2 regions of the Amnibacterium sp. genome follow, and region 1 is predicted to be linked to the other one. Evidence: predicted binding sites of a transcription regulator. Region 1 holds the regulator's gene; the other holds the start of a gene.
The links. The regulator LexA, encoded in region 1, represses DNA repair genes until DNA is damaged. The targets are predictions, from matches to a motif close to TCGAACANNTGTTCGA.
Positions count from the first base shown of each region.

Region 1 (14,238 bases):
GACCGCCGTGCCCGGGGTGGAGGAGTGGCGGGCCGGCGCCTACCGCGCCGCCGTCCGGCTCGCCCACGGCGCCGCGGTGATCGAGGTGGGGCTGCCCACAGCGCACGGCGTGCCCGCGTCGCTCCGGCTCGCCCACCGGAGCGACGAGGCGGAGGCGCTCGCCCGGGTGCGGATCGCCCTCGACCTCGCGCTCGATCCGCACGCGATGCAGGCGGTGCTCGAAGCGGACCCGGTGCTGACTCCGCTCGTCGTCGCGGCTCCGGGCCGGCGCGCGCCCGGGACGCTCGACCCGGAGGCGATGGTCCTCCGAGCGGTGATCGGCCAGCAGGTCTCCACCGCGGCCGCTCGCACGCACACGGCGCGGCTGGTCGCCGCCTTCGGCGAGCCGCTGGAGGCGCCGGACGGCGGCTTGACCCATCTGTTCCCGACCGCGGAGGCGCTCGCGGCCGAGCCGCACCGCCTCACCGAGGTGCTGCGCATGCCCTCGTCCCGCATCCGGACGGTGCTCGGCGTCGCGTCGGCGCTCGCGGACGGGACGGTCGACCTCGCCTCGCCGCCGGACGAGGTCCGCGCCGCGCTGCTCGCCCTGCCGGGCGTGGGGCCGTGGACGGCCGACACGGTGCTGATGCGCGCGCTCCACGTCGACGCGTTCCTGCCCACCGACCTCGGCGTCGTGCAGGCGGCGCGACGGCTCGGGCTCCCGGACGCGCCCCGCCCGCTCGCCGCCCGGGCGGAGTCGTGGCGCCCATACCGGACGCACGCCGTCCAGTACCTCTGGGCGACCGGGGTGCACGCCGTCAACACGCTGCCGGCCTGAGCGGGGTCAGCCGGGCAGGGTCCCGCGCCAGGTGCGGAGTGCCGTCGCCTGGTCGTCCGGGAGCATCGCGCGCGGGAGTCCGCCGAGGTCGCGCGCGTTCACGAGACCGTCGACGGCGATCCCGCGTGCCTCAGACGTCGCGGGCCCTGGTCAGCAGCAGGGCGGGGATCCACGCCGCGGCGACCCAGCAGACGAGCGCGATCAGGGCGCCCCAGAGCGGGATGGCCGTCGGGTCCGGGCCGGCGTACAGCACCCCGCCCGCGGACGAGAGGAGGTACTCGCCCGCCGTGCGCAGCCAATCCGCCCGGGTCAGCGCGGCGGCGAGGTTCACGATCGTCGGCGCGACGAAGAGGAGCGCGGCCAGGATCGTGATGCCCGCGGCCGACGCCCGGACGAGCGCGCCGAGCCCGACGGCGAACACCGCCACGACGGCGAGGTAGGAGGCCCCGCCGAGCAGCGCGCCCACGGTGTCGCCGTCGAAGGCGACGGTGACGCCCTTCGCGCCGAACAGGCCCGCGACCACCCCGAAGCTGCCGAACGTGACGACCAGCCCGAGCACGAACGACCACAGCCCGACGATCACGCCCTTGCCGACCAGCGCGGGCCACCGTGCCGGTACCGCCGTATAGGAGGAGCGGATCTGGAGGGTCGCGTACTCGCCCCCGATCGACAGCACACCGAGCACGCCGACCACGAGCGCGACGAGGCTGAGGCTGACGGAGGCGCCGACGAGCGGCAGATTCGACGGGCCGCCGCTCGGATCGGGTCGCGCGGCGACCCCGAGCAGCACGGAGACGGCCGCGGTCAGCGCGAGCGACACCGCCGTCGTCCAGAAGGTGCTGCGCACGCTGACGAGCTTCAGCCACTCCGACCGGAGCACGCCCCCGGCGGTGACCCCTCTGGTACCGGCCCGGTCGGTCGTGACGACCGCGCTCATGCCCGGCTCCCTTCGGGAACGGCGGACCCGCTCCGGTACTCGACGTCTTCGGCGGTCATCGCGAGGTAGACCTCCTCCAGCGACGACTCGACGGTCGTCAACTGGTGCAGTGGGATGCCGGCGGCGGCCGCCGCCTCGCCGACCGCGGCGGCGTCGATCCCGGCGACGTCGAACAGGTCGTGCTGCCCGTCCGAGACCGTCGCGCCGTGGGACCGGAGCACGGCGGCGAGCTCGGCGCTCCGCGGGGACGCGACACGCACGCTCGAGCCGCCGCCGGCGATGAGCTGGCCGATCGGCATGTCGGCGAGCACCCTGCCGCGGCCGAGGACGATCACGTGGTCGGCGGTCTGCGCCATCTCGCTCATGAGGTGCGAGGACAGCAGCACGGTCCGGCCCTCGGCGGCGAGCTCCCGGACGAACGTCCTGACCCACCGGACGCCGTCCGGATCGAGCCCGTTGACCGGCTCGTCGAGGATCAGCGTCGCCGGGTCGCCGAGCAGCGCCGCGGCGATGCCGAGCCGCTGCCCCATCCCGAGCGAGAACCCGCCGACGCGTTTGCGGGCCACGTCCCGCAACCCGGCGAGATCGATGACCTCGTCGACCCGTTGGTCCGGGATCCCGTGCGTGGCGGCCAGCGCTCTGAGGTGGTTGCGCGCCGTGCGCCCGCGGTGCGCAGCCTTCGCCTCGAGGAGCACCCCGACCTCGTGCAGCGGTGCCGCGTGGTCGCGGTACGGGCGTCCGTTCACGCGAACGGTCCCCGCGGTCGGCGCGTCGAGTCCGACGATCATCCGCATCGTCGTCGACTTGCCGGCGCCGTTGGGGCCGAGGAACCCGGTCACGACTCCCGGCCGGACGTCGAAATCGATCCCTGCCACCGCCGTCTTCGCGCCGTATCGCTTGACCAGCCCTCTCGCCTCGATCACGGGCGCTCCCTCCGGCGCGACCGGCGCGCGCCTCCGACCACCGTAGAGAGGCCGAGGGATCCGTGCCCAGGATCGCGACGGATCTCATCCGGAGGGATGAACCGAGACCCGGGCGCGTCGTCACACGGCGCGGAGGATCGCGACGACCTTTCCCAGCACGACGGCCTCGTCGCCGAGGATCGGCTCGAAGGCCGAGTTGCGGGGCAGCAGCCAGGTGTGGCCGTCGCGCTGCCGGAACACCTTCACCGTCGCCTCGCCGTCGAGCATCGCGGCGACGATCTCGCCGTTGTCCGCGGTCTGCTGCGATCGGACGACGACCCAGTCGCCGTCGCAGATCGCGGCGTCGATCATCGACTCGCCGACGACCTTCAGCATGAAGAGGTCGCCCTTGCCGACCAGCTGGCGAGGGAGGGGGAACACCTCGTCGACCTGCTGCTCCGCGGTGATCGGGATGCCGGCGGCGATGCGGCCGACGAGCGGCACCATCGCCGCATCGCCCACCGGCACGGCATGGGTGTCGGACTCGGCCGAGGCCGACACGGGGACCGGGATGACGACCTCGAGGGCGCGCGGACGCTTCGGGTCGCGGCGGAGGTAGCCGGAGAGCTCGAGCTGCTTGAGCTGGTGGGTGACGCTCGACAGCGACGCCAGTCCCACCGCGTCGCCGATCTCGCGCATGCTCGGCGGGTAGCCGCGTGACGCGACCGAGCGCTGGATCGCCTCGAGGATCGCGTGCTGCTTCGGCGACAGCGACGTCCGCCGTCGGGATCGCGTCCGGCCGGTGGCCTGCTCGTCCGTCATCGGTCCTCCACGCTCCCGCGTCCCCGCGTGACCCCGCATCCGGGAGTCACACCGATGGTATTCGGACCGCGTGCCGGGTGCAAACACGTGTTCGATCGGACGTCCGGCGATGTCGGACCCCCGATCGAAGATCTGCTTGCACGGATTGAGCGCTCGAAGCTATGTTCGATTCGACGGCGATTGCGGAAGGGGAACGCGATGTTCACGGTGCAGAACGACTGGATCGAGTACGAGGCGGCGGAGCCGGCGGCGGTGCAGCTGCGGCCCGTGCCTGCGCGCCGCGCCGCCGTCCGGGGAGGCGCGGCCTGCGCGCATCGGGTGCCCGTGGTGCGTGCGCCGCGCGTCGCCGGCATGCCGCAGGCCGCCGCCGCCCGGTCCGGGCGCGCCCCGGCGCCGCGTCTGCGGCTCACCCGCCGCGGTCAGGTCGTGCTGGTGGTGCTGCCCGCCCTGCTTGCGCTCTCGGGGGCGCTGCTCGCGGCGGCACCGGGGGTCGCCGAGGCGGCGCCGAGGCAGGCGCCGCGCACCGTCGTGGTCGGCAGCGGTGAGACCCTCTGGCGCATCGCCGAGCGCGTCGCGCCGCAGGCGGATCCGCGCGTCACGGTCGCGGCGATCGAGCGGGTGAACCACCTCGGCGGCGCGGGCGTCGACGCGGGAGCCGTGCTCCTCCTGCCCGCCGGGGACTGACCCGGGAGGGGTCCCCGCGCCGTCTGCGAGAATCGTGGGCGTGACCTCGCTCGCGGACCTCCCGCTGCGCGCCGACCTCGTCGGCAGGACCGCCTACGGCGCCCCGCAGCTGCACGTACCGGTGACGCTGAACGTGAACGAGAACACGCATCCGGTGCCGGAGGCGGTGCGCGTCGACATCCTCGAGCGGGTCGCGATCGCGCTCGACGACGTGAACCGATACCCGGACCGGGAGTTCACGGCACTCCGGGAGGCCCTGACGGACTACCTGGGGCACGGCCTCTCGCCGGCGCAGCTGTGGGCCGCGAACGGCTCGAACGAGGTGCTGCAGCAGGTGTTCCAGGCCTTCGGCGGACCCGGACGGACGCTGCTCACCTTCCCGCCGACGTACTCGATGTACCCGAATTACGCCGTGACCACCGGTACCGCCGTCGCACTCGGGCGGCGGGACGACGACTTCCGCCTCGAACCCGCGACTGTCGTCGCGGAGATCGAGCGCACCCGGCCCGACATCACGGTGCTCTGCGCACCGAACAACCCGACCGGCACCCCGGTCGGTCTGGACACGATCGAGGCCGCGTACGGCGCCACGAGCGGGATCCTGATCGTCGACGAGGCGTACGGCGAGTTCATGCCGAAGGACGCCCCGAGCGCGCTCACGCTGCTGCCCGGCCGCCCACGGCTCGCGGTCTCCCGCACGATGAGCAAGGCGTTCGCGTTCGCCGGCGCGCGACTCGGCTACCTCGCCGCGGATCCCGCCTTCACGGACGCGCTGCGGCTCGTGCGCCTCCCGTACCACCTGTCCGCGCTGACGCAGGCGGCGGCGCTCGGCGCGCTCGCGCACGCGCCGCTCATGCTGCAGATGGTCGACGAGATCCGGACCCAGCGGGACCGCACCGCGGCCGGGCTGGAGGCGCTCGGCTACCGCGTCTGGCCGAGCTGGACGAACTTCCTGCTGTTCGGCGGCGTCGCGGACCCCGCCGCGCTCTGGCAGGGACTGCTCGACGCGGGGGTGCTCATCCGCGACCTCGCGATCCCCGGTGCGCTCAGGGTGAGCGCCGGCACCGCGGCGGAGACCGACGTGTTCCTCGAGGCGATGGGCGCGCTCACCCCGGTGGGTGCCCGATGAGCCGCACCGCGACGAGGTCCAGGTCGACCTCCGAGTCGAGCGTCGAGCTGTCGCTCGACCTCGACGGCACGGGCGCATCGACCATCAGCACGTCGGTGCCGTTCCTCGACCACCTGCTCACCGCCTTCGCGAAGCACTCGCTGACGGACCTCACGGTGACCGCCTCCGGCGACACGGACATCGACGTGCACCACACGGCCGAGGACGTCGGCATCGTGCTGGGCGACGCGATCCGGGAGGCGCTCGGCGACAAGGTCGGCGTCGCCCGCTTCGGCGACGCGACCGTCCCGCTCGACGAAGCGCTGACGCGCGCCGTCGTCGACCTCTCCGGGCGCCCGTACCTCGTCCACGGCGGTGAGCCGGAGGGCTTCGCGCTGCACCTGATCGGCGGCCACTTCACGGGCGCGATGGTGCGGCACGTCTTCGAGGCGATCGTGTTCAACGCCAGGATGACGGCGCACATCGACGTCCTCGCCGGTCGCGACCCGCACCACATCGCGGAGAGCGAGTTCAAGGCCTTCGCGCGCGCCTTCCGTGCCGCGAAGCGCCTCGACCCGCTGGTCGCGGGGGTGCCGTCGACGAAGGGGGCGCTGTGACGGTGCCCGCGTCCGCCGCCGCCCGCGGCGGTCGGCGCCCGCGCGTCACGGTCTTCGACTACGGCAGCGGCAACGTCCACTCCGCCGTCAAGGCGCTCGAGGCGGCAGGCGCCGACGTGCGGCTCACCGCCGATCGCGCCGCGGTGCAGGAGGCGGACGGCCTCTACGTCCCCGGGGTCGGCGCGTTCGCGGCCGTGATGGCCGGGCTGACCGCCGCCCGCGGTCCCGAGCTGATCGAGCGGCGGCTGGCGGGAGGGCGCCCGGTGCTCGGCGTCTGCGTCGGGCTGCAGGTGCTGTTCGAGCGCGGTCTCGAGGGCGGAGAGGCCGTCCCCGGCCTCGGGGAGTGGCCGGGCGACGTCGAGCGGCTCGACGCGCCGGTCCTGCCGCACATGGGCTGGGACCTCGTGCGCCCGGCTGAGGGCTCACGGCTCTTCGCGGGCGTCGAGCACGAGCGGTTCTACTTCGTCCACTCGTACGGCGTCCGCTCCTGGTCGATGCCGCCGGCCGCGCGTCTCGCCGCGCCGCTCGTGACCTGGGGCGAGCACGGCGGCCCCTTCGTCGCGGCCGTCGAGAACGGCCCGCTCGCCGCGACGCAGTTCCACCCCGAGAAGTCCGGCGCGGCCGGTCTGCGGCTTCTCACCAACTGGCTGGAGACCCTGTGAGCCTGCCCGAGAAGTCCATGCTGGAGCGCCCGCTCGTCCTGCTGCCCGCCGTCGACGTCGCCGGCGGCCAGGCGGTGCGGCTCGTGCAGGGGGAGGCGGGCACCGAGACCGGGTACGGGGACCCGATCGCGGCCGCCAGGGACTGGGCCGACCAGGGCGCCTCCTGGATCCACCTCGTCGACCTCGACGCGGCGTTCGGCCGCGGGAGCAACCTCGATGTGATCCGCGCGGTGATCGACCGGGTCGAGGACGTGCGGGTCGAGCTCTCCGGCGGCATCCGGGACGACGCGAGCCTCGAGGCCGCGCTCGCCACCGGGGCGCAGCGGGTGAACCTCGGCACCGCGGCCCTGGAGGACCCGGCGTGGACGGAGCGCGTCATCGCCCTCTACGGCGATCGGATCGCGGTGGGGCTCGACGTGCGCGGCACGACGCTCGCCGCCCGCGGCTGGACCCGGGAGGGCGGCGACCTCTGGGAGGTGCTCGACCGGCTCGAGCGGGCCGAGTGCTCGCGCTACGTCGTCACCGACGTGACCAAGGACGGCACGCTCGCCGGACCGAACCTCGAGCTGCTCGCGCAGGTGCTCGAACGCACCGGGAAGCCGGTGGTCGCCTCCGGCGGCATCGCCAGCCTCGACGACCTGCGCCGGCTGCGCACGCTCACCGATGCGGGCCTGGAGGGCGCGATCGTCGGCAAGGCGCTGTACGCGGGTGCGTTCACGCTCAGCGAGGCGCTCGCCGTCGCGACGCTGTGAGCGACGCCGCCCATCGCGCGGATTCGGCGGGCAGGCCGTTCGCCGGCCGGTCGTTCGAGCCGTCCCCGTGGGGCCACGACGACGGCACCGCGCCCGCGGCGTACGTGGAGGCACTCGCGGCGTTCCACGCCGGTGAGGCCGGGGTCGAGGCGGTCGTCGACGCGCTGCGCGGGGCGCGCCTCCTGGTCCCGCTGCTCGCGGAGGTGGGGGAGCGCGGCGAGACGGCCTCGGGGCACGCCTTCGACAAGACCGCGGAGCTCGCGCTCGTGACGGTGGCCGGGCCGGACGGTCGCCGGGTGCTGCCCGCGTTCTCCTCCGCTGCGGCCATGCAGGCGTGGAACCCGAAGGCGCGGCCCGTGCCCGCTCCGGCCAGGCAGGTCGCGCTCGGCGCGGCGAGCGACGGGACGGAGCTCGTCGTGATCGACGCCGCGACCGACCGCTTCGGCGTCCGACGCAGCGCGCTCGAGGCGCTGGCCCGCGATCTGCCGTGGCGCGCCCCCTGGGGCGATCCGGAGGTCGGGCGGGCGATCAGGGCCGCGGTCGCCGACGAGCCCGCGGTGACGACCGCGCGGGTCGGCGCCGGCGATCCGCGGGCGTCGTTCGACGGCGCCGAGGTCCTCGTCGTGATCGTCCTGCACGAGACCCTGGACCAGCAGCAGGTCGGCGAGCTGATGGCGAGGGTCCAGCGGCGGTGGACCGAGGACCCGGTGGTGCGCGCCAGGGTGGACTCGATGGCCGTACGGCTCGAGGCCGCCTTCTGCTGAACCCCTCGGGGAGCGCTTCAGGCGGTGCGGCCCGGACCCGGCGTGGTGGCCAGGAGGGCCGCCTCGAGGGTCGCGATGGCGGACTCGAGTGCGGGCAGGTCGTCAGGGGCGACCTCGGCGAGGATCGAGGCGACCCCCGCCGCGCGCTCGCGTCGCGCCTGCGCCACCGCCTCCGTGCCCGCCGGCGTCAGCCGGACGAGCTGCGAGCGGCCGTCCGCCGGATCGGCGGACCTGGTCACGAGCCCCCGGTGCTCGAGCTCGGTCACGAGGCGGGTCATCCCGGGTGCCGCGATGCCCTCGATCCGCGCCAGCTCGCCCGGTCGCACCGCGCCGAGCCGGTCGATCGAGGCGAGGGCGGACACCGCCACGTGCGTCAGCGCGTCGGCCGGCGGCCGGAGGCGCCGGTTGAGGCTGCCCGCCACGAACGCCAGGCGCTCGGCGAGGTCGGGCCGCGCGGCCGCGCCCTCCCCGTGGGGAGAGGCGGCCGCGACCTCGGGCGCGTTCACCTGGCCGGCTCCGACTCCGTGTCGGCGTCCTCCGTCTCCGCGCGGTCCGCGTGCTCGGCGTGCGCGACCGCGACATGGTGCGCGAAGGCCTCGTCGGCTTCCGCGAGCACGGCCTCGCCGCGCGCCTGGGCCGGCGTGACGCTGCGGGTGGCGACCGCGGCGCGCTTGCCGCCGGCGAGGGTCGCGATCGCGCCGATCACCGACATGACCGCCGCGGCGATGAACACGATGACCAGACCGTCGTGGAACGGGCCGGCGATCAGGTTCGGGAAGAACTGCTTGCCGGTCAGCGTCGCCGAGTCCGTCGCCGGGATCGCCTTCAGGATGCCGGTCGGCCCGAGCAGCGTCTCGATCGGGTTGTAGCCGAGGAACGCGGCGAACAGGCTCCCGACGGGCGGGATGTTCGCGACCGCGTCGGCGGCCTGCGCGGGCACGTGGTGCGCGGTGAGCCCGGCCCGCATGGCCTGCGGGAGCGAACCGGCGAGCCCGGCGACCATGAGGGAGAAGAAGATGCCGATCGACAGCGAGGAGCCGGCGTTCAGGATCGTGCCCGCCATGCCGGAGGCCGACCCGCGCTGGTTGGGCGGCACGCTGCCCATGATCGTGGCCCGGTTCGGGGCACCGAACATGCCGGACCCGACGCCGTTCAGGAAGGTGATGACCGCGAACACCCAGTACGCGAAGTCGACCGGGATCAGCAGGAGCGCGATGAACGTGGCGGCGCTCAGCAGCAGCCCGGCGGTGGCGAGGCCGCGCGTGCCCCAGCGGTCCGAGAGGATGCCGGACACCGGGCCCGAGATCAGGAAGCCGACGGTGAGGGGCAGGAGGTAGATGCCCGCCCAGAGCGGCGTGTCCGCGTAGGAGTAGCCGTGGAGCGGCAGCCAGATGCCCTGCAGCCAGATGATGAGCATGAACTGCAGGCCGCCGCGGCCGACTGCCGCCAGGATCCCGGCGAGGTTCGCCATCGCGAACGGACGCGACGAGAACAGCCGCAGCTGGAACATCGGCGCCTTGCGACGCAGCTCGACCGCGACGAACACGCCGAGCAGCACGATGCCGCCGATGATCGCGCCGAGCACCCAGGGATTCAGCCAGCCGGTGGCTGCGCCTCCGTAGGGCTGGATGCCGTAGGTGATGCCGGTGAGCAGGGAGGTGAGGCCGAGGAGGAACAGCACGTTGCCCGGGATGTCGAGCGAACCCGGGTTGCGCTGCCCGACCTCGTGCAGCGACTTGAAGGACCAGATCGTGCCGACGATGCCGATCGGCACGGACACGATGAACACGGCCCGCCAGTCGATGACGGCGAGGAGGCCTCCCAGGATCAGCCCGATGAACGAGCCCGCGATCGCGGCGATCTGGTTGATGCCGAGCGCCATGCCGCGGCGGTCCGCGGGGAACGCGTCGGTGAGGATCGCGGTCGAGTTCGCGAACAGCATCGCGGCGCCGATGCCCTGGAACACCCGCCACAGAATCAGCCAGAGCGCGCCGGCGCCCGACATGAAGGGGTCGAGCGACAGCGCGATCGCCCCGATCGTGAAGAGCACGAAGCCCGCGTTGTAGATCTTCACGCGCCCGTACATGTCGCCGAGGCGGCCGAAGCCGACGACGAGCACCGCGGTGACGAGCATGAAGCCCATCAGCATCCAGAGCAGGTAGCTCGTGTTGCCGGAGTCGAGGGCGTTCAGCTTGATGCCGTTGAAGATCGCGGGCAGGGAGATGAGGACGATCGACGAGTTGATCGTCGCCATCAGCATGCCGAGCGTGGTGTTGCTGAGGGCGACCCACTTGTAGTGCGGGTGGTCCTTGTCGAAGAGGGCCCTGCGAGGGGCCTGCGCGGTGGTGCTCAAAGTGGCTCCGGCGGATCGTGATGGGAGCCGGACGCCGTCGGCCGGATCATTGCTTACCAGGAAGCAACCATATGGGACCGCCCCGGATTCCCCCTGGATCGGCGCGGGGCGTCCCCCGCGCCTCAGCGGATCGTGATCCCGAGCGCCTCGGCGAGCAGCGGGGCGAAGCGGGGGAGCTGCGCCTCGGACAGGATCGCGCCGGAGAGCGCCGCGGCGTGATCGATCCGGTCGAGCTCCGCGCCACGCAGGTCGAGGTGCTCGATCCGGGCCCCGTTGACGGCGAGCTCGCGCACGCGGCACGACTCGACCGCGGTCCGGCGCACCGTCGCCCCGCGCAGATCGAGGTCGCCGATGGTGCAGTCGGTGAACCGGACGTCCTCGAGCTCGGCGTCGGACAGGCCGAGGTAGTCGATGCGGCAGCCGATGAACTCGACGCGGCTCAGCGTCGCCTCGAACCACTCCGCGGCGCCGATGCGGCAGCCCTCGACGCGGACGTCGCGCAGCACCACCCGCGCGGCGCGCAGCGACGTCGCGGTCACGCCGTCGAGCACGCTGTCGACGATCCGGACACCGTCGAGGCGCGCGTCGTCGAGGACCACGCCCTCCAGCAGGCACTCGTCGAACACGGCCCCGCTCAACTGGGCCCCGGCCCCATCGAGGCCGGCGAGGCGCAGCCCGTCGAACCGGCCGCGGTCGTCGAGCGCGGCCCCCTCCTCGAGCTCCGGCAGCACGACCGCGGTGAGTCGCGGGGTCGTCGCATCGCGCTTCGCCACGCGCTCCACGCTAGGGCGTTCCCGCTCGGATCGAGTAGCGGAGGAGGACCCAGCCCTCCTCGAGGACCTGCTCCTCCTCGAGGGCGAGTCGATGCGCGACGCCGTCGGGGATCGCCCTGGGACCCTCGCCGACCATCGCCGGCACGAGCAGCAGGATCAGCTCGTCGACAAGGCCTGCGCGCATCGCCTGGGCCGCGAGGTCGGCGCCGCCGACGGTGAGGTCGGAGGACGCCTCCGTCTTCAGCCGGCGCACCGCCTCCGGATCGAAGTCGTGCTCGAGCCGGGTCCGCGCGGTGTCGACCGATGTCAGCGTCCGGGAGTGGACGATCTTGTCCGCCTGCCGCCAGATGACGCCGTAGTCGCCCGGGACGGAGCCGTCGTCCGGGGTCGTCTCCCAGAACCGCATCGTCTCCCAGAGTCGCCGGCCGTAGAGGTAGGTGCCGACGCCGCGCTCGCGCTCGTTGACGAGGGCGTGCACGGACTCGGGCGGGGCGGCCCACCGGAAGTCGCCCGCGGCGTCCGCGATCCGCAGGTCGAGCGAGCAGATGAAGAACGCCGTGAGCCGCGCCATGCGCCCACCGTCCACCCCGTCGTCTGCACGGTCAAGGCGTAAGATCGTTGACATGTCTACGAAGCGGATCGGCTTCCTCTCCTTCGGCCACTGGGGGCCGGCGCGCGGGTCGAGCACGCCCACCGCGCGCGACACCCTGCTGCAGACGATCGAGCTGGCGGTCGCGGCGGAGGAGATCGGCATCGACAACGCGTCGATCCGCGTGCACCACTTCGCCCCGCAGCTCTCCGCGCCCTTCCCGCTGCTGGCCGCGATGGCGGCGCGCACGAGCCGGATCGAGCTCGGTACGGGCGTGATCGACATGCGGTACGAGAATCCCCTGTACATGGCCGAGGAGGCCGGGGTCGCGGATCAGATCTCGGGTGGGCGCCTGCAGCTCGGCGTGAGCCGCGGCTCACCCGAGCCGGCGTTGAACGGGGCGCACGCCTTCGGGTTCGTGCCGCCGGAGGGGCTCACGGACGCGGACCTCGCGCGCCACAAGCTCGAGCTCTTCCTGGCGGCGATCCAGGGAGCGGGTGTCGTGGCCTCCGATCCCCGGATGACCGGTGTCTCGCAGGGGCTCGCCGTGCAGCCGCAGTCGCCCGGTCTCGCCCGACGGATCTGGTGGGGGAGCGGGACCCGTGCGACCGCGCGGTGGGTCGCCGAGCAGGGGCTGAACCTGCAGTCGTCCACCCTGCTCACCGAGGACACCGGGGTGCCCTTCGACGAGCTGCAGGCCGAGCAGATCCAGGTGTACCGCGACGCCTGGAGGGAGGCGGGGCACGACTGGGAGCCGCGCGTCTCCGTCAGCCGCAGCGTCATGCCCATCACCACCGACGTCGACCGGCTGTACTTCGGCGGGGAGCGGGACTCCGAGGATCAGGTCGGGTACCTCGACGGCGGCAACGCGCGCTTCGGCAGGACCTACGCGGGCGAGCCCGACGTGCTGGCGGAGGAGCTGGCGGGCGACGCCGCGGTGCAGGCGGCGGACACGCTGCTGCTCACCGTCCCCAACCAGCTGGGTGTCGAGTACAACGCGCGCCTCCTGGAGACGGTCGCGAAGCACATCGCCCCGGCGATCGGCTGGGTCCCCCCGGCCGAGCGGACCCTGGCCGAGGTCTGACCCGCCCGTTCGATTCGAAGGGGTTCCTGACGGCCCGAAGCCCGCAGGAACCCCTTCTATTCGCACGACGATCGCTCAGGTGACGGGGCCGGTCCACTTCTCGCCCGGGCCGAGCCCGATGGGGTCCGGCACCGTCGACGCCTCGCGGAAGGCGAGCTGCAGCGTGCGCAGCCCGTCCCGCAGGGGGCGGGCGTGGGAGTCGCTGATCTCCGGAGCCGCCGCGGTGATCAGCCCGGCGAGCGCGGTGATGAGCTTCCGCGCCTCGTCGAGGTCCTTCTGGGCGGCGGGGTCGTCCGCGAGCCCGCACTTCACCGCGGCGGCGCTCATCAGGTGGACCGCGGCCGCCCCGATCACCTCGACGGCAGGGACGTCCGCGATGTCGCGCGTCGCGTCGGCGAGCTCGTCGAGGGAGTCCGCGGCCTCGGACTCCCCTGGGGCGTCGTCGGGGGAGTATCGGTAGTCGGTCACGGGCCCATTCTTCCCGGGCCCGCCCGGTCGCGCGCCCCTCTGGTACGATGCTGCGGTTCCGGGTCTCGACCCGGTGTGCGAAGTGGAGCGATCCCACCTCCCGCCCGCCTTCACCGAAGGGCGACGAGGTCGAAGCACCTCCCTCCGGTATCGGAGCGACGGGGTGCGATGAGTGGCGGCGAACCGGGCGACCGGGGCGTGCGTCGCGGAATCCTTCTGCCCGACCGCCGGTTGAACCCAGGGGCGCCGCACCCGCGTGCGCCCCACGACCGACTGTTTGGAGCAACGCATCAGCGATCCCCGTACCAACGACAAGATCCGTGTCCCGGAGGTCCGACTCGTCGGTCCCGCCGGCGAGCAGGTCGGCGTCGTCCCGATCGAGACCGCCCTTCGGCTGGCCAGGGAGGCGGACCTCGACCTCGTCGAGGTGGCGCCGAACTCCCGTCCTCCCGTCGTCAAGATCATGGACTACGGGAAGTTCAAGTACGAGAACGCGCAGAAGGCCAAGGAGGCGCGTCGCAACCAGGCGAACACCGTCCTCAAGGAGGTGCGGTTCCGTCTGAAGATCGACGACCACGACTACGAGACCAAGCGCAAGCGTGCCGAGGGCTTCCTCAAGGCCGGCGACAAGGTGAAGGCGATGATCCTGTTCCGCGGCCGCGAGCAGTCCCGCCCCGACCAGGGCGTGCGCCTGCTGGCCCGGTTCGCGGAGGACATCCGCGAATTCGGGAACGTGGAGTCGAGCCCGACGATCGACGGTCGCAACATGGTCATGGTGATCGGCCCCGTGAAGAGCAAGGTCGACGCGAAGGCGGAGCAGAACGCGCGCCGCGCGGCAGCCCGGAACCAGAACACCCCCGCACCCACCGGTGCGGGTGACGCCCCGACATCCCAGGAGCAGTGATG
Region 1 covers NZ_JBQCGC010000105.1:110,069-124,306, forward strand. Annotated here, with positions in the region: gene ACTHLI_RS15105 (DNA-3-methyladenine glycosylase family protein) at 1-817, shown strand, start outside; gene ACTHLI_RS15110 (hypothetical protein) at 948-1,754, opposite strand; gene ACTHLI_RS15115 (ABC transporter ATP-binding protein) at 1,751-2,677, opposite strand; gene lexA (transcriptional repressor LexA) at 2,798-3,478, opposite strand; gene ACTHLI_RS15125 (LysM peptidoglycan-binding domain-containing protein) at 3,677-4,162, shown strand; gene ACTHLI_RS15130 (histidinol-phosphate transaminase) at 4,203-5,291, shown strand; gene hisB (imidazoleglycerol-phosphate dehydratase HisB) at 5,288-5,887, shown strand; gene hisH (imidazole glycerol phosphate synthase subunit HisH) at 5,884-6,549, shown strand; gene priA (bifunctional 1-(5-phosphoribosyl)-5-((5-phosphoribosylamino)methylideneamino)imidazole-4-carboxamide isomerase/phosphoribosylanthranilate isomerase PriA) at 6,567-7,301, shown strand; gene ACTHLI_RS15150 (SseB family protein) at 7,298-8,065, shown strand; gene ACTHLI_RS15155 (MarR family winged helix-turn-helix transcriptional regulator) at 8,083-8,571, opposite strand; gene ACTHLI_RS15160 (MFS transporter) at 8,568-10,418, opposite strand; gene ACTHLI_RS15165 (pentapeptide repeat-containing protein) at 10,541-11,191, opposite strand; gene ACTHLI_RS15170 (dihydrofolate reductase family protein) at 11,202-11,762, opposite strand; gene ACTHLI_RS15175 (LLM class flavin-dependent oxidoreductase) at 11,815-12,864, shown strand; gene ACTHLI_RS15180 (DUF1844 domain-containing protein) at 12,940-13,332, opposite strand; gene infC (translation initiation factor IF-3) at 13,610-14,236, shown strand; gene rpmI (50S ribosomal protein L35) at 14,236-14,238, shown strand, end outside.

Region 2 (14,238 bases), on a different contig from region 1:
GGCGTGCGGCCGATGCGGCGCAGCGAGCGGTCGGCGAGGACCAGCACGACGAGGACGCCGCACGCCACGAGCATGAACACCGCGAGCTCGTGCAGGCCCGCGGTGTCGGCACGCTTGCCGAAGAAGCCCGCGGACGCCGACGACGACACGATCGCGCCGAGGTACATGAAGGTGCGGAGCAGGCCGGCGGAGGCGCCCACGCGGCTCGGGTCCGCCTGGTGGTAGAGCGCGTTCTGGTTCGCGAGGTTCAGCATCCCCTGCGGCACGCCGAGCACGGCCGCGATCAGGACGAGCAGCCAGATCGGCGAGCCGCCGGTGACGATGAGGAGCGCCGCACTCACCACGACCTGCACGACGCCGCCGACGAGCAGCTTGCCCCACACCTCCGGCATCCGGCCGGTGGTGACGGAGATCAGGATGCCGACGCCGAACGTCGGGAGCAGCACGAGGCCCGTCACGGCGGGGCTGAGCCCGCGCCCGTCCTCGAGCCACTGCGAGTAGCCGTAGAGGTAGGCGTACGACACCGTCGCCGCGAGGAGGGACCGCGCGAACGTCGCCAGGATGGCGCGATCACCCGCAAGCACCCGCACATCGATGAAGGGGTCCCCGGCGCGCAGCTCGCGGAGCGCGAACCCGCCGGCGGCCACGATCGTGAGACCGAGCAGCCACAGGCCGGCCGGCCGCGGGTCCATCAGGAACAGAAGGAGCGACACCAGCATCGCGGCGAAGAGCGCGACCCCGGCCCAGTCGAGCCGGAGGAAGCGCTGCCCGGCGTGCGGCACCGCCTCGTCCCTGGGCAGCACGAGCATCCCGAGCAGCACGCCCGCGCCGGCGAGCACGAGGTTGATGCCGAACGTCGCGCGCCAGCCGCCCAGATCCACGAGCACGCCGCCGAGGGTCGGCCCGACGACCGCGACGGTCTGGGTCGCGATCGCGAGCGCGGTGAGGACGCCGGCGGGGCTCTCCTGCCCGGTCCGCTGCGCCTCCCTCCTGATCAGCACCATCGAGGCCGGGTAGCCGGAGCAGGTGCCGAAGCCGAGCACGACCCTCGCGACCACGAGCACGGCGACGGAGGGGGCGAGCACCCCGATGAGGCCGGCGACGCCCGCGAGGACCGTGCCCGCGAGGAAGAGCCGTCGCGGCCCGAACACGTCGACGAGCCGGCCCACGAGCGGCTGCCCGATCGCCGTCGCCACGTACAGGGCGGAGACGAGCCACGCGGTCTCGGCCGCGGGTGCGCCGAACGCGACCGCGATCGGGACGAGCGCGACGGCGATGATCGACGAGTTGATCGGGTTGAGGATCGACCCGAGGATCATCGGCGCGAGCAGGCGCCGGTCGAAGCGGTCGACGGGCGGCGCGGCGTGCGCCGTCATCGCTCCGTCAGCCGCTGCAGGAGGGCCGCCGCGTCGAGCACCGTGGCGAGCTCGTCGTCGCTGAGCCGCTCGCGGAGCGTGCGCGACAACCACTCCTGACGGGCTGCGCGGTTGCCGATGAACAGCGCCTCCCCCTCCGGTGTCGCCCTGAGGATCGACCGCCGGCCGTCCGCCGGCTCCTCGGACCGCACGATCAGGCCGTCGCGTTCGAGCGCGGCGACGGTCGCCGCGACGGACTGCTGCCGCACGCCGTCCATCGCGGCGAGCGCCGCGGCGGTGTCCGCCTCGCCCTTGACGATGCGCGCCAGCGTGGAGGTCTGGGAGGCGCTGAGGCCGCCCTCGTTCAGGAGCCGGAGGCGCCGGTGCAGGCGCCCGACGGCCACCCGGACCTCGCTCGCCGCACGCGCGGCGAGGTCGTCGTCGTCGGGGATGGGATCGCTCACGAATACACAGTCTAGACTGTCGATCCATGACCGAGCCTCGCACCGCCCTCCTCCTCATGGACTTCCAGCGCAGCATCGTGGAGCGCTATCCGGACCCCGCCGTGCTCGAGCACGCGGCCGCTGCAGCCGACGCCGCGCGCGCCGCAGGCGTCCCGGTGGTGTTCGTCCGCGTCGCGTTCCGCGAGGGCGCGCCGGAGATCGCCGCCTCCAACTCCCGCTTCGCGCCGATGAGGGGGCGGAGCACCGGGGGCGAATCGGCTCCCGGCGTGCAGATCGCGGACGCGATCGCCCCGCACGAGGGCGAGCCGGTCGTCACGAAGCGCCGGGTCAGCGCGTTCGCGGGCAGCGACCTCGCCGTGCTGCTGCGGGGCCTCAGCGCCGAGCGGCTGGTGCTCGCGGGCATCGCGACGAGCGGCGTGGTGCTGTCGACGTTCGTCGAGGCCGCGGACCTGGACTTCGATCTCGTCGTGCTCGGCGACGCGTGCGCGGACAACGACCCGGAGGTGCACCGCGTGCTGCTCGAGAAGGTCTTCCCGAAGCAGGCACGGGTGCTGACCGCCGCGGACTGGGCGGCGTCGTTGGCGTAGGCCAGGATCGAGCCATGGCCACAGACATCGAGGACACGGTTCCCGAGGTGCCGGAGGACGTCGACGCGGCGGAGCTCGCCGAGATCGTCGACGAGCTCGCGACCATGAACAGCGACGACTGGTCCACGGTCGCCGAGAACGGCGTCGCGGGCGGCGCCCGGTTCGAGTTCGCGTTCTCCGCCCCGAACGAGGACGCGGCGACCGAGCTGCTCGAGGGGGTCCGCGACGACCTCGGCTACGCGGGCACCGCGAACGAGCCCGAGGGCGAGCTCGACGACTGGACGGTCCGCGGCACGACCTCCGAGGTCGCGGTGACGCAGGAGGGGCTCGCGACGTGGGTGCGCCGGCTCGCCGCGTACGGGCTGGACCACGACGGCAGCGTGCTCGACGGCTGGGCGCTGCTGCTCGACTGACGATGCGCGTCGACCCGGTGGGCGCCCGGTGCACCGCTCAGCTGCTCAGCGGGCGCCCGGCCGCGTCCGCCGAGGAGGCGGTGGGCCGGGTGCTCGCGGTGCAGGGGCAGGATCCGCGCGGGTTCCGCCTGGCGGTGCGGGCGAGGACGCGAGGGGTCACCGCGGCGGACGTCGACGCCGCGCTGAGCGGGTCGCGCACCCTCGTGGTGTCCTGGCTGAACCGGGGCACCCTGCACCTCGTGGGCGCGCAGGACTTCTGGTGGCTGCACGACCTCACCACCCCGCGGCTGCGGACCGAGTCCCTCCGCCGCCTCGCGCAGGAGGGCGTGTCGCCGGAGCAGGCCGAGCTCGGTGTCGAGACGGTCGCGGCCGCCGTCGCGGAGGCGCCGCGCACCCGGGACGAGCTGCGCGCCGCGCTCGACGCGGTGGGCGTGCCGACCGCCGGCCAGGCGCTGGTCCACGTGCTGCTCGCGGCCACACTGCGGCATCGGCTGATCCGCGGGCCGGTGCAGGACGGCGAGCACCGCATGGTCCTCGCCGAGGACTGGCTCGGACCCGCGCCGGAGCCCCTGGACCGCGGCGCGGCGCTCGCGCTGCTCGCCCGCCGCTACCTCGAGGGCCACGGGCCGTCCTCCGACCGGGACCTCGCGGTGTGGGCGAAGCTGCCGCTGCGCGACGCGCGGGCCGGGCTCGCGGCCATCGACACCGTGGCGGTCGGCGACGGCCTGGTCGACCTGCCCGAGCGGGAGGAGCCGGCCCCGCTGCCCACCCGGCTGCTCGGCAACTTCGACCCGATCCTGCACGGCTGGGCGTCCCGGGAGGCGGTGCTCGGCGTCCACGACCCGCAGGTCGTGGCGGGCGGCATCTTCCGGTCCTGGGCGTTCGCGGGCGGTCGCCCGGTGGGCCTCTGGCGGATCGCGGGAGGCCGCGTGCGGATCTCCCCGTTCGGCCCGCTCGCGAAGCGCACCGAGCACGCGCTCCTGCAGGACGCGGCGGCGGTGCTCGCCTACCTCGGCATGCCCGAGAAGGAGGCCGAGATCCTCCCCGCCTGATCGCCGCCGCGACCCGATCGCCTCAGGCGGCGACGGCCGTGAGCGCGCGGTCGATCGCGCCGACGAAGTCGTCGAGGTCGTCCGGGTTCCGCGACGTGATGAGCGTCCACCCGTCGCTGTCGTCCACCACGACCGGCTCGTCCGCCCACTCGCCGCCGGCGTTCACGAGGTCCGTCCGCAGCGACCAGAACGAGGTCAGCCGCTTGCCGCGCACCGCCCCCGCCTCCACCAGGGTCCAGGGCGCGTGACAGATCGCCGCCACGGGCTTCCCGGCCGCGACGAACGCCTTGGCCAGCGCGACCGCGTCCTCGTCCAGGCGCAGCTTGTCCGCGTTGATCGCCCCGCCCGGCAGGAGCAGGAGGTCGTAGTCCGCGGCGTCGACGGCGCCGATGGTCGTGCTCGGCTGCACCGTCCGCCCCGGGTCCTTGTCGTCGACCAGCGTGACGACGTCCTCCTGCTGCTGCGCGGCGATGTCCACCGTCGCCCCGCTCGAGCGCAGGCGCTCGGTCGGCACCACCAGCTCGTCCTGCTCGACGCCGTAGTTCGTCACGACCGCGAGCACCTTGCGCCCGCCCAGATCCTGCTCCGCCATGGGTTCCTCCTTGCGATGTCAGCCAGCGACGGTAGGAGGCCCGGGTGCACGCCGGCCGAGGCGCAGGTGGGAATGTCCTGCCCGGCTAGCGGGTCACGATCCGCACGACCGGCAGTCGCGGCTTCATCTCGAGCCGGAGGGAGCCGCGGCGCGCCAGCAGGATCGAGAGCACGATCCCGGCGACGGCCGGCACGCCGCCGGCGATCAGCATGCCGCCGCGAGCGCCGAGCACATCGACGATCCCGCCCATGATCGGACCGCCGATCCCCTGGCCGCCGAGCACCACGAGCACCCACACCGAGATCACGCGCCCCCGCACCTCCGGCACCGTCGACAGCTGCACGAGCGGGTTGCCGGACTGGAAGAAGTACTGGCTGCCGATGCCGGACACGACGAGCGCGACGCCGAACGTCTGCACGGTCGGCATGATCGCGGCGATCGCGAGCACGGCCGCCCACGCTGTGCCGCACAGGATGACGATGCGGAGCCGGAGGTGCGTGAGGCGCGTCGACGCGAGAGCGCCGGCCACGGCCCCGACGGCGACGAGCGAGTTGAACAGACCGTAGCCCGACGCCCCGAGGTGGAACACCTGGGTCGCGAACGCGGCGAGCAGCACCGGCATCGTGAGCGTGAAGACGCTGAGGAACGCGAGCATCAGGATCGAGTAGCGGATCGCGGGGGTGCGCAGCACGAAGGCGACGCCCTCCCGCAGCGCGTTCGGCCGGCGCTGCGGCGTCGGCACGGGCTGCAGCTTCGAGGCGTCGAGCCGGGTGAGCATGAACACGGTGACGCCGCAGGCCAGCGCGTTGATCAGGAAGGCCCACCCGCCGCCGACCGCGCCGATCAGGCCGCCCGCCACGGCGGGGCCGACGAAGGCGCCGAGCTGGAACACGGCCGCGTTGAGGTTCAGCGCGTTCTTCAGGTGCTCCCTGCCGACGAGCTCGTTCACGAACACCTGACGCCCCGGGTTGTCCACGACGGTGACGCAGCCGATCGCGAAGGCCGCGCCCCACACCATCCACACGGTCGCCGTGCCCGTGAGCGCCACCGACGCGAGGAAGAGGCTGACGAGCCCGACCAGGGACTGCGTGACCATGAGCAGGCGACGGCGCGCGAAGCGGTCGACCAGCACGCCCCCGTGGAGGCCGAACAGGATCGACGGCGTGAACTGCATCAACGTGGTGATGCCCACCGCGGCGACGCTGTGCGTGAGCTGCAGCACGAGCCAGTCCTGCGCGATGCGCTGCATCCAGGTCGCGCTCATCGCGAGCACGTTCGAGCCGGCGAACCGCCGGTAGTTGGGGACGGAGAGCGGGGCGAAGCCGCTGAGAGCGGGTCGGATCCGGGCGGGGAGGAGGAGCGCGTGGGACATGCCGTTCCCACGCTACGGAATCACTGGCATTCCACTTGGGAATGGAGTTCGATATCCGTCATTCACTTCTCGAATGGGTAGGGCGATGTACGACCCGGTTCTCCTCCGCACGTTCCTCGCCGTCGCGGGCGGCAGCAGCTTCACCGTTGCCGCACAGCAGCTCGGCATCAGCCAGCCGACCGTGAGTCAGCAGATGCGTCGACTGGAGGACGAGGTGGGGCGCGCGCTCTTCACGCGCGAGACGCGCGGGGTGCGACTGACGGAGGCGGGCGAGGCGCTGGCGGGGTTCGCCCACCGGATCCTCGGCGCCCACGCCGACGCGGAGTCGTACTTCCGCTCCTCCCCCACCCGGGGCCGGCTGCGGTTCGGCACGGCCGACGACCTCGCGATCACGCAGCTGCCCCGGATCCTCCGGCAGTTCCGCCGGCTCAACCCGCAGGTCGACCTGGAGCTCACCGTCGACCAGAGCGGCGTGCTCACGCGGCGGCTCGCGGCCGGCCATCTCGATCTCGTGTTCGTCAAGCAGCCGTCCGTCGAAGCGGGCGAGGGCACCCTCGTGCTCCGGGACCAGTTCGTGTGGGCCGCGGAGGACGCGGAGCCGTTCGTGAAGGAGGAGCAGGTGCCGCTCGTCGTGCATCGCGCGCCGAGCTTCACCCGTCGGATGGCCATCGACGCGCTCGAGGCGTCGGGCCGCCGCTGGCGGATCGCCTGCATCGCGCGGGACATCAACGCGATGCTCGCCGCGACGCGGGCGGGCCTCGGGATCGCGGTGCTCGCGCATTCGCTGATCCCCTCCGACCTCCAGAAGGTCGAGGTGCGGCTCGGGCTGCCGACGCTCGGCGCCGTCGACTTCCGGCTGCTCTCGAACCCCGCGGCCCCGCGGTCGGCGGTGGAGGCGCTCACGACCGCGATCCGCAGCGCGACGCTCTCCGCACAGGCCCCGCTCGGCGTCCCGGCCCGCTGATAGGTTCCCGCGCATGATCCCGGAGCGTCGTGCGGAGCTCGTGCTCCTCCGGCGCGCCCGGGACCTGATCGACCGTCGCTTCGCGGAACCGCTGGACGTGCCGGCCATCGCCGCCGCGGTGCATCTGTCGGCCGCGCACTTCAGCAGGCGCTTCCACTCGGTCTACGGGGAGACCCCGTACCAGTACCTGATGACGCGGCGGATCGAGCGGGCGTGCGCGATGCTGCGCGCCGGCGCGAGCGTCACGGAGGCGTGCATGGCGGTCGGCGCGTCCTCGCTCGGCTCCTTCTCCAGCCGGTTCACCGACATCGTGGGCACGACGCCCTCCGCCTACCGGGCGGCGGAGCATCCCGCCGAGGCGCAGATGCCCGACTGCGCCGCTCGCGTGCTCACGCGTCCCCGGCGGACGAGCAGGATCGGAGAAGCGGCCGGTACCCCGGCGTCCTAGCCTGCCCGGCATGCGGATCTCGCTCCAGTACTCCCCCATCCCCGTCTCGGACCCGGAGGCCGCACTCGCGTTCTACCGGGACGCGCTCGGCCTGCCGGTCGCGCAGGACGTCTCCTCCGGCGGCCACCGCTGGATCACCCTCGGCGACGCGGGAGGCGCGCAGATCGTGCTCTCGGACCCGCACGCCGGCCGATCCCCCGCCGACGGCGAAGCGCTCGAGGAGCTCGTCGTGAAGGGCACGTTCGGCCCGTGGGTGTTCGCGACGGACGACCTCGAGGCGCTCTTCGACCGTGCGGTCGCGGCCGGTGCGGAGGTGGTCTCGGAGCCCGCCGACCAGCCGTGGGGCCCGCGCGACGCGGCGTTCCGCGACCCCTCCGGCAACGTGGTCCGCGTCCTGCAGCAGCCCTGATCCCCGAAGAACGAGCGCACGCGCACCGACGGGGCCGGTCCGGGATCAGCCGGTCCGGGATCAGAAGGGGCAGTCGTCGGGATCCAGGAGGTCCGGCGGCACGGGTGTCGGTCCGAGCGGGTCGAGCGGCCGGGTGACGTAGCGGTTGCCCGCGCTCGTGGTGACGATGGCGGTGCGGTCCGCGAGCTGGACGACGTCGATCTCGCCCGCGGTCTTGAGCCCGTGGTCGAAGTGCGACAAAAGCATGAGGTTGTCGATCGCCGTGGCGCCGCCTTCGCCGTTCTTCCAGAACGAGCGGTTGTGGTCGACCTCGGCCTGCTCCGGCGCGCACGGTCGACCCGGGCCCCTGCCGCCGCCGTCGAGGACCCTGAGCAGGGTCCGCATGTCGGCGGTCGGCCGGTACCGTTCGCGGCCGAGACTCACGGGGACGCCGGTGAAGGGGTCGGTCAGCACCCGGATCCAGTTCTTCGCCGTCCCGGCGAGGCCGAGCGCGGTCCGGATGCCGATCGGGCCGTAGCCCTGCAGGACCGCGGGCTGCCGAGACCGGCCGAGGGCCGTCATGGCCGGCAGGAGCACGACGACCTTCGCCTGCACACCGCGGCGCTCGGGGATGAGTGCGTCCTCCCGCGAGGCGTCGTTCGCGAGCGCCTCGATCAGGCCGTCCTGCAGGAGGTCCGCCCGGAGGGCGCCGATGCCGACGGCACCGCCCGATCGGCCGTGCTCGAGCACCGCCGCCTTCGTGAGCTGGCGATCGATCGTGAGCAGCGCCTCCATCGGCAGGTACGCGTGGAGCCAGCCCATGCCGTCCTTGCCGGCCTCGACGATCACCGAACGCCTGCGCATCGCTCGCGCTCGCCGGTCGTCCGCGCTCGACGCCTGGAGGCGCTCCGCGAGCCGCCGGAGTGCATCGCGGACCTGCGGCGCGGGCACCTCCGCGAGGATCGTGCACGCGCCGTCGTCGTACGCGGGGAGGACGATTTCGTCCATGCCCTCCATGGCCGCGTGGACCGCACGCATCGAGGACCAGGGGACCTCCGCTGCGAGGAACCGCTGCCACACCGCCGGCAGGGACCGCTCGACGCGGTCCGCCAGGTGGACCGTGTTCCGCGCCGTGGTCCACACCGTCCCGAGCTGCAGCCCGAGGTCCTGGAAGAAGCCGTTCAGATAGGGCGTGTTCGCCGCTCCGGCCCCCTCCCTGGCCTGCGCGATGCGCCACGCGGCGACCGCAGCGACGATGCGACGCATCTCGCTCCGGTTGTGCCACCGCTGCTGCTCGGCGACGACGGCCAGCGCCTCGAAGAGCGGGTCCGGGTCCGGCTTGGCGTTCGGCGCACACGGCAGGTGCGCCGCAGCGGCGTCGTCGACCGCCCACCGCTCGACCGCCTCCACGGTGAGCCGCCAGGTCGTCGGCTCGAGCCCGGCGGCGGCTGCGGCCGCGAGGGCCCACGCGCGCGTCTCCTGCTCACAGCCGCGCAGGTCGAGGTGGTGATCGCCCGGTTCCGTCCGGAGGCGCGCGTGCAGCCGCTGCACCATGAGCTCCGGCAGCGCGGGTGTCCCGCCCATCCAGATCCGCTCGGTCACCAGGGCGAGCCGCGCTCCGTCGACCTCCAGGATGCGCACCGATTCGGGCAGCAGGGGCCACGGGTCGACCGGGATCGACGGGGACGACTCCTCGGGCGGTGTCGGGTCCTCCTCGGGCCAGGTGCGCCAGAAGGGATCGATCGGCTCGCTGTCGAGCACGTGCACGGGATCGACCCGGACCGGGGAGGGACGGAGCGGCCGGACCGTCGCCCCTCCGCGTCGCGCCGCGTCACGTTCACGCGCGGCATCACGAGCGGCGAGCCGGTCGACCCGCCGCTGCTCCGCGGCGATGATCCCGGCGAGCGACATGCGAACATGATATCGACTTACGCTGCGCATTAGCAAGATCCAATGCGAACATATGTTCACCGATTCGCTGTCCTGATCCCTTTCGCGCAGCCGCCGCCCTGCCTAGGGTGAGGGGCGGCGGATGCCGACCACGAGAAGGACCCGACATGAGACTCCGGACCGTCAGCGTCTTCGTCGACGACCAGGACCGCGCGCTCGCCTTCTACACCGGACCGCTCGGCTTCCGGGTCGCCGCCGACGTCCCGCTCGGCGAGTTCCGCTGGCTGACCGTCGTGTCCTCCGACTCGCCGGACGCCACACAGCTCTCCCTCGAACCCAAGGCGCATCCGGCGACACGGTGGGCAATCTGATCCAGCTCGTGCAGCCGCTCGACTGACCGACGCTCCGAGGCCGGTCAGGCCCTCGGCGCGGCCATCCTGCGGGCGAGCTCGACGACGAACGCGCGGCGCCGCGCTCGCTCCTGCCGATCATCGACATCGGCGCCGGTGATCATCGCGGCCAGCTGCGGCACGGTCTGCCACCACGCGGCGAGCGCGATGAGCGCGAACACCACGTGGCCTGCGTCGAGCGAGGGGTCGAGCACGCCCGCCCGCTGGGCCTCGGCGAACCGTTCGACCTTCTCGCGGTAGTGGGCGCCGCGCGGTTCGGCGGCGGCCGGTTCACCCCCGACGAGCCCCTCCCACTGCAGCAGCCGCGCGAGCTGCGGGTGGGCCGCATGGAAGTCGAAGGTGGCGCCCGCGAACTCGCCGAGGTCGTCCAAGCCGGCGCCGGTCAGGCGGACGGCCGCCGCCAGGCGGTCGAGCTCCGCGGTGAGCACGGCCTCCCACAGCGCCCGCTTGTCCCCGAAGTAGGCGTACAGGCGCTCCTTGTTGACCCCCGCACGCGCCGCGATGCGCGTCATGGTGGTGCCGTCGGGGCCGTGCTCGGCGAACTCGGCCGTCGCCGCCTCCTGCAGCCGCCGCCGCGTGCCCTCGGTGTCCCACGCCATGCCGCCAACGGTAGAGGTGCCCGCGCAGGGGTACGCTTTCTCCAACCCCATCGTTGGAGTTGGAATCGGAGACGACATGAACGACACCGCACCGGGACCAGGTTCCGTCGCGCTCGTCACGGGCGCCACGAGCGGCATCGGCCTCGAGATCGCGCGACAGCTGCTCGACGCCGGACTGATCGTGCACGTGGCGGGCCGGGATCCGGACCGGCTGCGCGCTGCCATCGACGAACTGTCCGCCTCCGGAGACCGGGCCCGGCCCCTCCAGCTCGAGGTGACCGACCAGGACTCGATCGCCGCAGCGGCCGCCTCCGTCGACGCCCTGGACGTGCTGGTCAACAACGCCGGCATCAACCCGGGAGGGGCGGATCCGCTCGGCGGCCCGCTCGACGACTTCCGCCGCGCCTACGAGACGAACGTGTTCGCGGTCGTCGCCGTGACCGCCGCGTTCCTGCCGGCGCTCCGCCGCTCACCGCATCCCAGAATCGTCAACGTGTCGAGCGGCACCGCGTCGCTCACCTGGACCACGAGCGACAACCCGCAGTTCGACTGGCGGGCGGTCCAGGGCGGGGGCACCGCGTACCGATCGTCCAAGACCGCGCTGAACGCCGTGACGCTCCACACCGCGCAGGCGCTCGCCGCCGAGGGGTCGGGGGCACGGGTGAACGCGCTCGCCCCCGGGCTGCGCCGCACGAACCTGCTCCCCGGGATGTCGCGAGGGGGCGATCCTGCGGAGGCGGCGGCCGGCGCCGTGCGGCTCGCGCTGCTGCCGGACGACGGACCGACGGGAGGCTTCTTCTCCTGGGACGGCACCCCCGTGCCCTGGTGAGCGCGGTGGGCGCGGGAGGATGACGGCATGGACGACGGTTCCCGCCCCCTGCGATTCGCCACCCGAGCCGTGACCGCGGGCCGCCCGCCCGCTGCGCCCGATGCACCGCTCAACCAGCCGGTCGTGCTCGCCTCGACGTACGGCTCCTTCGGCGAGCTCGAGTACGGGCGGTACGCCAACCCGTCCTGGGCCGCGTTCGAGGCGGCGCTCGGCGAGCTCGAGGGCGGCACCTGCGTGTCGTTCGCCTCCGGCATGGCGGCGGTCAGCGCGGTGCTCGACCTCGTACCGACCGGCGGCACGGTCGTCGCGCCCCGTCACTCGTACACGGGCACCGTGGCGCGGCTGCAGGAGCTGGAGGCGCGCGACGCCGTCCGCGCGGCGTGGGTCGACATCACGGACACCGCGGCCGTGATCGCCGCGGCGCGCGGCGCCGCGCTCGTCTGGCTCGAGTCGCCCACGAACCCCGCGCTCGAGCTCGCGGACGTGCCCGCGATCGTGCGCGGCGCGCATGCCGCCGGCGCGCTGGTCGCGGTCGACAACACCTTCGCGACGCCCCTCCTGCAACGGCCGATCGAGCACGGGGCCGACCTCGTCGTCCACTCGGTCACGAAGTACCTGGCCGGTCACAGCGACCTGCTGATGGGGGCCGTGGTGGCGACGGATCCCGAGCTCGTGGCGAAGGTGACGGGCGCCCGCTCGCTCGGGGGCGCGGTGCCCTCCGCGTTCGAGGCGTTCCTGGCCCTCCGGGGCCTCCGGACGCTGCCGGTGCGGCTCGAGCGCGCACAGGCGACCGCGCAGCGGCTCGTACGGCGCCTGGAGGGGCACCCGGGCGTCACCGAGACGCGGTATCCCGGGTTCGGTGCGATCGTCTCGATCGTGCTCTCGGACGCGGCGGCGGCGGACGCGCTCGTGCACGGCGTCCGGCTGTGGCGCGCGGCGACGAGCCTCGGCGGGGTCGAGTCGAGCCTCGAGCGGCGCCGCCGCTGGGCGGGCGAAGCGCCGACGATCCCGGAGGGGCTGGTGCGGCTCTCGGTCGGGCTCGAGGACGTCGACGACCTGTGGGAGGACCTCGCGGCCGCGCTGCCTGCGGACTCGTAGGGCAGGGCGCACCGCGGCGCGAGACGGAGGCGGCCGCAGCGCACATGGAGGGGTGTGCGCACCAGGATCCTCGCCACCGCCCTCGCCGCAGCGATCGCCATCGCCTCCCTCGCCGGCTGCACCGCGAGCGCGTCGAGCGGGTCGAGCGCCGTCGGCGGCGCCGCCGCCAAGGGGTCGGTCGCCTCCGGCAGCCGATCCGACGCCGCGAGCACCTCCGCCGACCGCTCGATCGTCACCACCGGCACGTTGCACCTGGTCGCCCGGGACCCGATCGCGGTCGCGGACCGCATCACGAGCCTCGTCGACTCGGCAGGCGGCCGCATCGACCGCAGCACCGCGGACCCGAGCGGCAGGCCGTCCGCGCACCTCGTGGTCCGCATCCCCGCCGCGGGGTTCGAGCCGGTCCTGACCGCGATCGAGCACACCGGGCACGTGCGGGACCTCACCGTCGACTCGAGCGACGTCACCGCGCGCGTCACGGACACCGGCGTGCGGATCACGAGCCTCCGCGCCTCCATCACCCGGCTGCAGCAGCTGCTCGCGAAGGCGACGTCGAGCACCGACCTCGTGCAGCTGGAAGGCGCGCTGACGGACCGGCAGACGTCGCTCGAGCAGCTGCTGGCGCAGCAGCGGACCCTGGCCGACCAGGTCGCGTCCGCGACGCTCGACGTGTCCGTCGTCGTCCCCGCGGCGGTACCGCCTGCCGGCCCGTCGGACTTCGTCGGCGGCCTCCTCGCCGGCACGCAGGGGCTCGTGCACGCGCTCGCGGCGTTCGCGGTGGGGTTCGGCGTCGCGCTGCCGTGGCTACTCGCGCTCGGCGTCGTGGGCGCCCTGTCCGCGCTCGCCGTGCGGGTGGTGCGCCGCCGCACGCGCGCGACGTCGGCGTGACGACGGCCCTCCCCTCCGTGCCCGGCGCCTGGCAGGATGCCGACCGATCGCGCGATCGGCGGGAGGCGACGGTGCCAGGAGCGCTGAGCGACGCCGACCTGCTGGCCCGCACGGGCGCAGGCGCCCAGGCGGCCTTCGGCGAGATCGTGCACCGGCACGCCGGCCCCCTCTACGCCGTCGCGTACCGCTCGATCGAGTCCAAGCCGGACGCGGAGGAGGTGGTGCAGGACGCGTTCCTCCTGCTGTGGCGCAAGCGGCACCGCGTGCACCTCGTCGGCGACTCCGCGCTCCCGTGGCTCATCGTGACCGTGAAGCACCTCGCGGCCAACCGACGGCGCGCCCGGGTGCGGCGCGTGCTGCACGAGGCGGAGGCGGCCCGCGAGCCGCGGTTCCCCGCGGAGGAGCACAGCGAGGTCGCGGACCTGCTGCGCCGGGCGTTCGACGCCCTCCCGCCCCTCGACGCGGCCGTGGCCCGGCTCTGCCTCGTCGAGGACGTCGCGTACGCGGAGGCGGCGGCGCGGCTCGGGCTCACCGAGGGCGCGGTCCGCAACCGGCTGAGCCGTGCCCGCGCGCGCCTGCGCAGGGATCTGGAGGACGAGCGATGAGCGACGGCCTCCCCACCGACGACCAGCTGCGCCGGATCGAGCGCGGGGTGCAGCGACGGATCGACCTCCGCCGCCGCGCCGCGCGCCGCGCCGCCGGAGTCGCGGGCGCCGCGCTCGCCGTGGCGCTGCTCGGGGGCGGGCTCGTGCTCGTCCGGCCCGTGCTGGTGGGCACCTCCAGCGGGAGCGCGGCGAGCTCCGGGAAGGGCGCTCCCGCCTCCGACCGGGTGGCGGTGGTGTGCCACGGGACCCCGACCCGGTCGGTCGAGGTGGAGCGCAGCGGCCTG
Region 2 covers NZ_JBQCGC010000031.1:8,991-23,228, forward strand. Annotated here, with positions in the region: gene ACTHLI_RS04620 (MFS transporter) at 1-1,376, opposite strand, end outside; gene ACTHLI_RS04625 (MarR family winged helix-turn-helix transcriptional regulator) at 1,373-1,819, opposite strand; gene ACTHLI_RS04630 (cysteine hydrolase family protein) at 1,846-2,406, shown strand; gene ACTHLI_RS04635 (hypothetical protein) at 2,421-2,819, shown strand; gene ACTHLI_RS04640 (winged helix DNA-binding domain-containing protein) at 2,822-3,871, shown strand; gene ACTHLI_RS04645 (type 1 glutamine amidotransferase domain-containing protein) at 3,894-4,463, opposite strand; gene ACTHLI_RS04650 (MFS transporter) at 4,549-5,835, opposite strand; gene ACTHLI_RS04655 (LysR substrate-binding domain-containing protein) at 5,921-6,799, shown strand; gene ACTHLI_RS04660 (helix-turn-helix transcriptional regulator) at 6,813-7,247, shown strand; gene ACTHLI_RS04665 (VOC family protein) at 7,258-7,656, shown strand; gene ACTHLI_RS04670 (DUF222 domain-containing protein) at 7,717-9,546, opposite strand; gene ACTHLI_RS04675 (VOC family protein) at 9,693-9,896, shown strand; gene ACTHLI_RS04680 (TetR family transcriptional regulator) at 9,941-10,534, opposite strand; gene ACTHLI_RS04685 (SDR family NAD(P)-dependent oxidoreductase) at 10,611-11,363, shown strand; gene ACTHLI_RS04690 (trans-sulfuration enzyme family protein) at 11,391-12,461, shown strand; gene ACTHLI_RS04695 (DUF4349 domain-containing protein) at 12,516-13,349, shown strand; gene ACTHLI_RS04700 (RNA polymerase sigma factor) at 13,421-13,954, shown strand; gene ACTHLI_RS04705 (hypothetical protein) at 13,951-14,238, shown strand, end outside.
Region 2: ACTHLI_RS04670 (DUF222 domain-containing protein) is a predicted target of LexA. The motif match lies at 9,591-9,606, and genes of this name have one in related genera.